2 regions of the Bacillus thuringiensis genome follow, and region 1 is predicted to be linked to the other one. Evidence: riboswitches for the same ligand, from Rfam matches in the RefSeq annotation. Region 1 holds a riboswitch; the other holds the start of a gene.

Region 1 (5,015 bases):
TAAAGGTTAGTAAAAAAGTAGGTGAATTTATGACAGTAACATTTTATTCATATCCAAAGTGTGGCACATGTCAAAAGGCAAAGAAATGGTTTGAGGCAAACGATGTAGCATATGAGATGATTCATATTGTTGAAAATCCACCATCAAAAGAAGATTTACGTAATTTACATGAAAAAAGTGAATTACCATTAAAAAAATTCTTTAATACAAGTGGAATGCGTTACCGTGAACTTGGTCTAAAAGATAAGTTGAAAGATGCAAGCGAAGACGAAATGTATGAGCTTTTAGCATCTGATGGCATGTTGATCAAACGTCCAATTGTAACAGATGGAACGAATGTAACACTTGGTTTTAACGAAGAGCAGTTTGAAAGTGTGTGGAAAAAGTACCAATAAGGTATTTTTACATAATTAATACATTCACTGGAGGTACAGTCATGAGCATTCCAAATAATTTACGTTACTCTGAAGAACACGAATGGGTAAAAACTGAAGGTAATGAAGTTGTTATCGGTATTACTCACTTTGCACAAGGTGAGCTAGGCGATATCGTATTCGTTGAACTTCCTGAAGTAGGTGCAACAATCGAAGCTGACGAGCCATTCGGAAGCGTAGAATCTGTTAAAACAGTTTCTGAGTTATACGCACCTGTAAGCGGTAAAGTTGTAGCAGTAAACGAAGAATTAAGTGACCAACCAGAACTTGTTAACGAATCTCCATACGAGGGTGCATGGATGGTTAAAGTTGAACTTTCTGATGCAAGCCAAGTTGAGAAGTTATTAACTGCAGAAAAATATGCAGAAATGACAAACCAAGACTAATTATAGTCGACTAAAGGACAGCCTTTGTGCTGTCCTTTTTTATTTTGTGTAAAATAATGAATGTAGAATCATATACTAATTATCGTGTAGGAGAACGTTTTTTGAAAAAACTTTTTTGTTTAATCTTTATGCAGGTCTAGCCGCTTTTGTTTTTCGTTGTCTAGCTTTTCACGTCTAAGAATCTTCTGCACAAGAAGACAAAAAAGCGTTTTCTGTGCGAAAGAACTTTAGCCAAAAGGAATAAAAAGTTGGGCATTTCACTCCTTCACTTGAGGCGAAAAGAGCCTTGAGTGAAGGAGTTCGGGTACATTCTTGTTCTAAACGAGCCGCTTCCGCTTTTCATTGTCTAGCTCCACCTCCTAGCCCTTCATGTCTAAGAACCTTCCGCACGGGAAGAAAAAAAGCGTCTTCTGTACGGAAGAACCTTAGCCAACAGGGCTAAACAGTCGCTTCCGCTTTTCTTTTGCAAAAATAAACAGGAAACAACATGAAAATAACGAATATACTATATACTAAGTTCAAGGTTATATAGTATATGGTGATCGGGTGATGACATATGATTTATGTAGAAAAAGTCATTATTGTAGAAGGTACATCAGATAGAAGAAAGATTGAATCTATTATTCGTGAACCAGTGGAAATTGTTTGTACAAATGGTACAATTGGTTTGTCGAAAATGGATGAGCTCGTTGATCAGTTTTTTGATAAGGAAGTGTATGTGCTAGTGGATGCTGATGATGCTGGAGAAAAGTTAAGGAAACAATTTCGAAAAGAATTTCCGCAAGCCGAGCATATCTATATTGATCGCTCGTACCGAGAAGTGGCAACTGCGCCATCTACACACTTAGCAAATGTATTATGGGGAGCCGACATTGACGTTTATACAGAATATTTACGGTAAGGAATGATAGAAGTGATTGATTGGACAGGAGCCGAAGCTACAGCCCTAATAGAGAACGAAGAAAAAACAGTGTTATATGTATATACTCCAATGTGTGGAACATGCCAATTAGCAAAAAAGATGTTAACAGTCGTTGAGATGACAATTGAAGGCTTCAAAATTGGGATGTTAGATTTAAATTATGCTCCATATTTAGCGAAAGAGTATGGGATTGAAAGTGTACCTTGTTTACTTGTTTTTGAAAATGGGACACTGATGAAGAAGATATATGCATTTCATTCGGTTGAATATTTATATACGGAATTAAAGTAGGCGGCAAAATTTTTGCCGCCTCGACATATTTCTTGGGAAATATGTCGAGATGCAGGATGGATACAGTATTTGTCGAGCGAAAATAACAGGATTGCTCTTTAGTGAGAGGGAATGGTATGTAATAGAAAGTGATATGAAGGATGTGATTTAGGGTGAGATTATATTCTTTGCTTCAATCATTTGTAAATTACGCTAATGGTCAATATCATTTAGAACCGCTTTTAAGACGAGAGGAAAAAACTGTTAATTTCCGTTTTAGAGATGAAAGTTGTTCGTTACAAATTTCAAGAGATTATATAGAGCTGCTACATGAGGAAAGAGGAACGGAACAAATCATTTGCTTAGATGAAAAAGATATAGAGCAATTGGTGAATGGAAATGTACGATTGCAAATGTTAATGAACGATGGGCGTGTACAATATTCGGGAACGTACCGAACGATGTTATTAGTTGAATCAATGTTTCATATATGTAAACCGATGTCAGTAGGTGCTTAAAATTCTGAAGTTTCATTTTTTACGAAAATTTCTGTTGACATGGTAAGTGTATATTGATACAATTCAAGTCATAAAATATAGACAATTTCATAAATTTCAAATCAGACGAAAATTGAATCTGATTTCTCTTATCAAGAGAGGTGGAGGGACTGTGCCCTGTGAAGCCCGGCAACCGTCAACTTATGTTGAAATGGTGCCAATTCCTGCAAAGCGAATGCTTTGAGAGATGAGAGAGAGGGATAATGTTGTTATATACGCATATAAACCTTTCTGCTTCTCTAAAGCGGAAAGGTTTTTTTATTGTTTGAATGTGGAGGACATTCAAATAATAAAAGTAGTGATAGCGGTGGACTACACGCATCAAAAATAAAAAAATGCGGAGTCTATCTAAACAAAAAAGGGGTGAACATCATGATTCTATTAGAGAATGTAAGGAAAATATATAAGGCGAAAAGCGGTGATGTCACTGCTGTAGATAACGCCAATTTAAAAATAGAAAAAGGCGAAATATTTGGTGTTATCGGATATAGCGGCGCTGGGAAAAGTTCTTTAATCAGATTGTTTAATCAGTTAGAGAAACCGACTTCTGGCCAAATTACAATTGCGAATCGTGTTATATCAGCAATTACAGGAAGTGAACTTCGTAAGGCAAGGCAAGAAATCGGAATGATTTTTCAGCACTTTAACTTACTTTGGTCACGAACTGTACGTGAAAATATAGAGTTTCCACTTGAAATTGCAGGTGTTGATAAAACGAAGAGAAGAAAACGTGTTGATGAATTAATTCATCTTGTTGGATTAGAAGGAAGAGGAGACGCGTACCCATCTCAGCTGAGCGGGGGACAAAAACAACGCGTTGGGATTGCAAGAGCATTAGCTAACAACCCACAAGTACTTTTATGTGATGAAGCAACGTCGGCTCTTGATCCAGAAACGACAGATCAAATTTTGGATTTACTATTAGACATTAATAAGCGCCTTGGTTTAACAATTGTACTCATTACACATGAGATGCACGTAATTCGAAAGATTTGTAATCGAGTGGCGGTAATGGAGAGAGGAAAGATTGTAGAAACGGGTCCAGTACTTGATGTATTCCGTAATCCGAAGCAAGATATTACGAAACGATTTGTACAGCAGTTAACAGATTCTGAAGATACAAATGAAACGATTGAAAGTTTAATTGAAAAATATCCAGATGGAAAAGTGATTCGTTTGCAGTTTATCGGTGAGGCTGTAGAAAGACCGGTGCTTCAACGATTAATGCAACGTAGTGATATAGAAGTTAGCATTTTGCAAGGAAATATCGCACAAACGAATAACGGTTCTTACGGTAGTTTAGTTGTTCATTTAAATGGTGAGGAAACAGCGATCCAGCAAGCAATAGAAGGAATTCATCAAAATCAAGTAGAGCTGGAGGTGATTGCACATGGATAAGTTACTCGCAAATGTTGATTGGAATCAAATGTTAGAAGCAACTGGTGAAACGTTATATATGACGGCAATCGCAGCTCTTGCGACATTTGTTTTAGGACTAATTTTAGGATTGTTACTTTTCATGACAGCAAAAGATAATTTATGGGAAAACAAATCAATTAATACGGTGATTGGAGCATTCGTAAATATATTCCGTTCTATACCGTTCATCATTTTAATTATTTTATTAATCCCATTCACAAAGATTCTTCTTGGAACAATTCTTGGAGCAAGTGCAGCGCTGCCGGCTTTAATTATTGGAGCGGCACCATTCTACGCGAGAATGGTTGAAATCGCACTTCGCGAAATTGATAAAGGTGTAATTGAAGCTTCAAAAGCAATGGGAGCAAAAACAAGCACAATTATTTTAAAAGTATTGATTCCAGAATCGTTACCAGCATTAGTATCTGGTATTACGGTTACGACAATTGCTTTAGTAGGCTATACAGCAATGGCGGGAGTTGTTGGTGCTGGTGGCCTTGGGACACTTGCTTACTTAGAAGGATTCCAGAGAGGGAATAACGATGTAACAATTGTTGCGACAATTTGTGTATTACTAGTTGTATTTTTAATTCAGTGGATTGGTGATAGTTTAACGACTCGAATAGATAAACGATAATAAAAAACGGGAGGATGTTTCAAATGAAAAAATTATTACTTACGGCACTTATTTCAACTTCAATTTTTGGTTTAGCTGCTTGTGGCGGGAAAGATAAAGATGAAAAGAAACTTGTTGTTGGTGCTTCTAACGTACCTCACGCTGTTATTTTAGAAAAGGCAAAACCGTTACTTGAGAAAAAAGGAATCGAGTTAGAAATTAAAAAATTCCAAGACTACGTATTACCAAATAAATCGTTAGCGGATAAAGATTTAGATGCAAACTACTTCCAGCACATTCCGTATTTAGAAAAAGAAATTAAAGATAAAAAATATGATTTTGAAATAGCAGGAAAAATTCATTTAGAACCGATTGGTGTATATTCTCAAAAATATAAGAGCTTAAAAGAGC
Region 2 (5,015 bases), 700 kb from region 1:
TCACTTGCGCTCTTGCCACTTCAGCAGCCTCTTCAAATTTCCCTTCTGCTACTAATCGTTTAAATTTACGTGAACCAATAACATTCGTTCTTTCACCTACAAATAACGGTCTCATAGACTCATCGTATTGCAGTGCCTCTAATCCACTAATTCCATGTCCTTCTCTCTCATGATGGTCACGAGGCTTAAGAGATGCTAGCGCTTCCTTCATTGCTCTTATATGTTCTGGTGTTGTGCCACAACAACCACCGATAATATTAACCCATCCTTCTTCAGCAAATCGCTTCACCTTTTCAGCAAGAGAAGATGGAGACTCATGGTAATGTCCATCTTCATCAGGAAGACCTGCATTTGGATAACAAGAAATGTAACACTCCGATAAATCAGATAGTGAACGAATATGATCCCTCATAAACTCCGGACCAGTCGCACAATTTAACCCAACAGATAATGGTTTCATATGTTCTACTGATAAATAAAAAGCTTCAATTGTTTGCCCAGCCAGAGTCGTTCCCATTGGCTCAATCGTTCCTGAAATCATAATAGGAACCGTTTTTTTCAGTTCTTCAAAAGCAGCTTGAATTCCAATATAAGCTGCTTTCACGTTACGCATATCTTGACTCGTCTCAACGAGTAATACATCAACTTCTCCTTTTAATAATCCTCGTGCCTGCCTTGTATAAGCCTCAATCAATTCTTCAAAAGTCACACCACCAGTAACACTAATTGCTTTCGTTGTTGGTCCCATCGCTCCCGCAACATATACTTCCCTACCGCTTTCTGTAACAGCTTGCTTCGCCAAAAGTGCTGCCTTTTCATTTAGTTCTTCATCTAAATGAGACAGCTCATAATCACTTAGTACAATATTCGTTGCTCCAAATGTATTTGTTTCAATAATATCCGCTCCAGCTTCAATATAAGCTTTATGAATCTTTAAAATAACGTCTGGTCTTGTTTCTACTAAATATTCATTACAGCCCTCGTACTCTTCTCCTCCGAAATCTTCAGCAGTTAAATCCTCTTGCTGAATCATTGTTCCCATTGCACCATCTAATATTAAAATGCTATTTTGTAATTTTTCTTCTATACACTTCATCAATTAATACCTTCTTTCACTTCTTGCTTTTCTCTTACATATTTAACAAGATGTTCTGTAATTTCATATTTTAAAAATGGTGTAATAAGATAAATACCATTAAAATATTTCATCGCTGCGTCGATCAATTCTTGCGAAATGCGAATCCCTTCCTCAATTGCTGCCTCTTTCGTTTCGTGTCCATCCATTCTCTCTCTTATTTCTTCAGGAAGAGTAATACCCGGTACCTCAAAATGAAGAAAATCTGCATTCCGCTTACTTACTAACGGCATAATTCCAATAAAAATAGGTTGTTCCAAATGCTTTGTCGCTTCATACACTTCTTCAATTAAGGCGATATCGTAAATTGGCTGAGTTAAAAAATATTCCGCTCCAGCACCTATTTTTCGTTCCATTCGCTTAACCGCTGCTTTTAAGTGCCTCACGTGAGGATTAAATGCGCCGCCTACAGAAAACCTTGTCGCCGGTCCAATTGATTTCCCTAAAATTGAACGTCCATCGTTCATTTCTTTAATCATTTTAATGAGCTCAATAGAGGACAAATCGTATACAGAAGTTGCACCGGGAAAATCACCAACGCGCGCTGGATCACCAGTCAAAGCTAACACTTCTTCCATCCCTAACGCCGATAAACCTAACAAATGAGATTGTAGTCCAATGACGTTATGATCTCTACACGTTAAATGTGTCAATACCGGGATATCATGCTTCGTTAATAACGCACCCATCGCCATATTAGAAATACGAGGCGATGCTAATGAATTATCTGCTAGAGTAATAGCATCTGCTCCCGCTCTTTTTAACGCTCTTGCTCCTTCAAAAAAACGCTGTGTATCTAACGTTTTCGGTGGATCTAATTCCACTACAACTGTCGTTTGTTTTTTCGCTTTCTCTGCTAGAGTGACGTGAGCCTTCGAACGTTTCTCATGCGTATGAACGACTTTCGGCCTTTGAATAGTGTCTTTTTCTATTACAGGTGTAACATTCGCAACAGCGCGCTTCATACTTTGAATATGTTCTGGAGTCGTACCACAACAACCACCTAATAACCGAATACCTTGCTCAATAAATCTCGGTGTCATCGCCTCAAAATAAGCTGGGCTTCCCTCATATACGTAACGTCCCTCCACATAATTCGGGAGACCTGCATTTGGGTATGCTGATAAATAGCCATTTTGCGGAATCGATATCATTTTGAAAGCCTCCGTCATATGAAGCGGCCCTAGTTGACAATTCAATCCAACAACATTTGCACCGTAATCTATAAGTTGCTTTAATATTTCATTGACATCATTTCCATTTTGAGTCGTACCTGCTTCATGTAACGCTAATTGAGCAACAATTGGAATGTTCGTTTGCTTACGCAATACTTTAACGGCATGCAGTAATTCAAATTCATCGTAAAAGGTTTCTAATAGTAATCCATCAACTTGTTCTTCTAGTAAAGCCCCTGCCTGTTCAAGTAGCATAAACTCCCTTTCCATATCAGTCGTTGTAACGGCTCCGATATGTTTCATACCACCAATTGTTCCTAAAATTGCATTTCTGTCCGTAACAGATGCTTTCGCCAGCTTTACTGCCGCTCTATTAATTTCTGTAACTTGATTTTCTAAGCCATACATACGTAATTTCGCCTCATTTGCTCCATACGTATTCGTTTGAATTACATCTGCTCCAGCAGCTACATATTGTTTATGAATCGATATAATTAAGTCTGGATCAGATACATTCAATTCTTCAAAGCTACTTTGCAAACCATGTGAATGCAATAACGTCCCAACCGCACCATCACCTATTACAATTCCTTTTGATAATAAATCTAGTAACTTCACGAATCTCCCTCATTTCTATCAATATAAAAACCCCCTCTTCACTTTGAAGAGGGGGACATAATCGTTCCTCCTCTTATTATGCAAAACATTCGTTTTGCAGGTATTAGCACCGTTTCAAACATTTCGTTTGAAGGTTGCCGGGTTTCACAGGGCCTTTCCCTCCACCGCTCTCAATAAGAGTTGTCTTTATTATTTTATTTATGTAGCTAAAAGGAAATGCGTTCCCCTTTTAACAATGTTTGTTAATTTTTTAATAAATTTAGCATGCACAAAAGTAAAAGTCAATGACACTTGCGGAAAAATAAAAATTATTTAAAATAGAGTTGCAATTCAATTATCTTTTGTTGTAAAGTTAAAAACATAATAAAAATTTCATACGAACATTCTTATCTAGAGAGGTAGAGGGACTGGCCCTGTGACGCCTCAGCAACCATTAACATTTTGTTAATAAGGTGCTAATTCCAGCAAATTGTGAAAGATTTGACAGATGAGAAGAAGACTCTATTCAAACCGAAAGCCTTCTTCTTAGAAGGCTTTTTTTATTTTATATTCAGTTAATGTTTCAATTTAAAAAGGAGGAATTTTCACATGTCAACAATCGAAACAAAGCTAGCACAAATCGGCAATCGCAGTGAAACTACAACAGGAACGGTTAATCCACCAGTTTATTTCTCAACCGCTTATCGTCACGAAGGAATTGGTAAATCTACTGGCTTTGACTATTCACGAACTGGCAATCCAACTCGCGATCTTTTAGAACAGGCGATCGCAGACTTAGAATATGGCGAACAAGGTTATGCCTGTAGTTCAGGGATGGCAGCTGTTCTCCTCGTCCTTTCTCTATTCCGCTCTGGAGACGAACTTATTGTATCTGAAGATCTATACGGGGGAACGTATCGATTATTTTCTGAACATGAAAAAAAGTGGAATGTTCGATGTAGATACGTAAATACACAGTCTATTAAACAAATTGAGCAAGCTATCACAACTGAAACGAAGGCTATTTTCATAGAAACTCCAACTAATCCATTAATGCAAGTTACTGATATTGCTGCTGTCGCAACTGTAGCGAAAAGGCACGGACTACTTCTTATTGTAGACAACACATTCTACACACCTTATATACAGCAACCATTAACAGAAGGTGCCGACATTGTACTTCATAGCGCAACGAAATATTTAGGGGGGCATAACGATGTACTAAGCGGACTTGTCGTTGCAAAAGGAAAGGAACTTTGTGAGGAAATCGCCCATTATCATAATGCATCAGGTGCGGTCTTAAGCCCATTTGACTCATGGTTATTAATTCGCGGTATGAAAACGTTAGCGCTTCGCATGAGACAACATGAAGAAAATGCGAAAGCAGTTGTTGCGTATTTAAATGATGAAGACGGGGTGACAGATGTATTTTATCCAGGAAGAGGCGGCATGATTTCATTCCGCCTTAAAGATGAAGCTTGGATCAATCCATTCTTACAATCTTTATCCTTAATTACATTTGCCGAAAGTCTCGGTGGTGTAGAAAGTTTAATGACTTATCCAGCAACGCAGACACATGCTGATATTCCTGAAGAAATTAGAACAGCAAACGGTGTATGTAATCGTCTTCTTCGATTCTCCGTTGGCATTGAAAATAGTAACGATTTAATTCAAGACTTAAAGCAAGCCATTAAACTCGTAAAAGAAGGTGTAAGAATATGAGTTATTCTATAGATACACTCTTACTACACAACCAATATAAACATGACTCACAAACAGGCGCTGTGAACGTTCCTATTTATAACACATCAACTTTTCACCAGTTTGATGTAGATACGTTCGGAAAATATGACTATAGCAGGTCAGGAAATCCAACTCGTGAAGCTCTTGAAGATATCATCGCTTTATTAGAGGGCGGAACAAAGGGGTTCGCCTTTGCATCAGGCATTGCAGCGATTTCCACTGCATTTCTTCTTCTTTCACAAGGGGATCACGTTCTCATTTCAGAAGATGTATATGGAGGCACTTACCGAGTGATAACTGAAGTACTCTCCCGTTACGGTGTTTCACATACATTTGTTGATATGACCAATTTAGAAGAAATAAAA

What was found. A riboswitch is a leader RNA that binds a small molecule or an ion and turns the genes downstream of it on or off. The one in region 1 is predicted to bind S-adenosylmethionine.
Region 2: it holds a riboswitch for S-adenosylmethionine, as region 1 does, so the genes downstream of both, AC241_RS21105 (bifunctional homocysteine S-methyltransferase/methylenetetrahydrofolate reductase) here and AC241_RS24840 (methionine ABC transporter ATP-binding protein) in region 1, are expected to answer to the same signal.

Annotation. Positions count from the first base shown of each region.
Region 1 is NZ_CP012099.1:4,788,211-4,793,225, reverse strand. Features, by position in the region: gene AC241_RS24865 (arsenate reductase family protein) at 30-395, shown strand; gene gcvH (glycine cleavage system protein GcvH) at 437-820, shown strand; gene AC241_RS24855 (toprim domain-containing protein) at 1,377-1,721, shown strand; gene AC241_RS24850 (thioredoxin family protein) at 1,725-2,033, shown strand; gene AC241_RS24845 (hypothetical protein) at 2,186-2,530, shown strand; SAM riboswitch class I at 2,656-2,763, shown strand; gene AC241_RS24840 (methionine ABC transporter ATP-binding protein) at 2,942-3,967, shown strand; gene AC241_RS24835 (methionine ABC transporter permease) at 3,960-4,625, shown strand; gene metQ (methionine ABC transporter substrate-binding lipoprotein MetQ) at 4,649-5,015, shown strand, end outside.
Region 2 is NZ_CP012099.1:4,092,643-4,097,657, forward strand. Features, by position in the region: gene metH (methionine synthase) at 1-1,096, opposite strand, end outside; gene AC241_RS21105 (bifunctional homocysteine S-methyltransferase/methylenetetrahydrofolate reductase) at 1,096-2,928, opposite strand; SAM riboswitch class I at 2,999-3,108, opposite strand; SAM riboswitch class I at 3,312-3,422, shown strand; gene metI (cystathionine gamma-synthase/O-acetylhomoserine thiolyase) at 3,517-4,629, shown strand; gene metC (cystathionine beta-lyase) at 4,626-5,015, shown strand, end outside.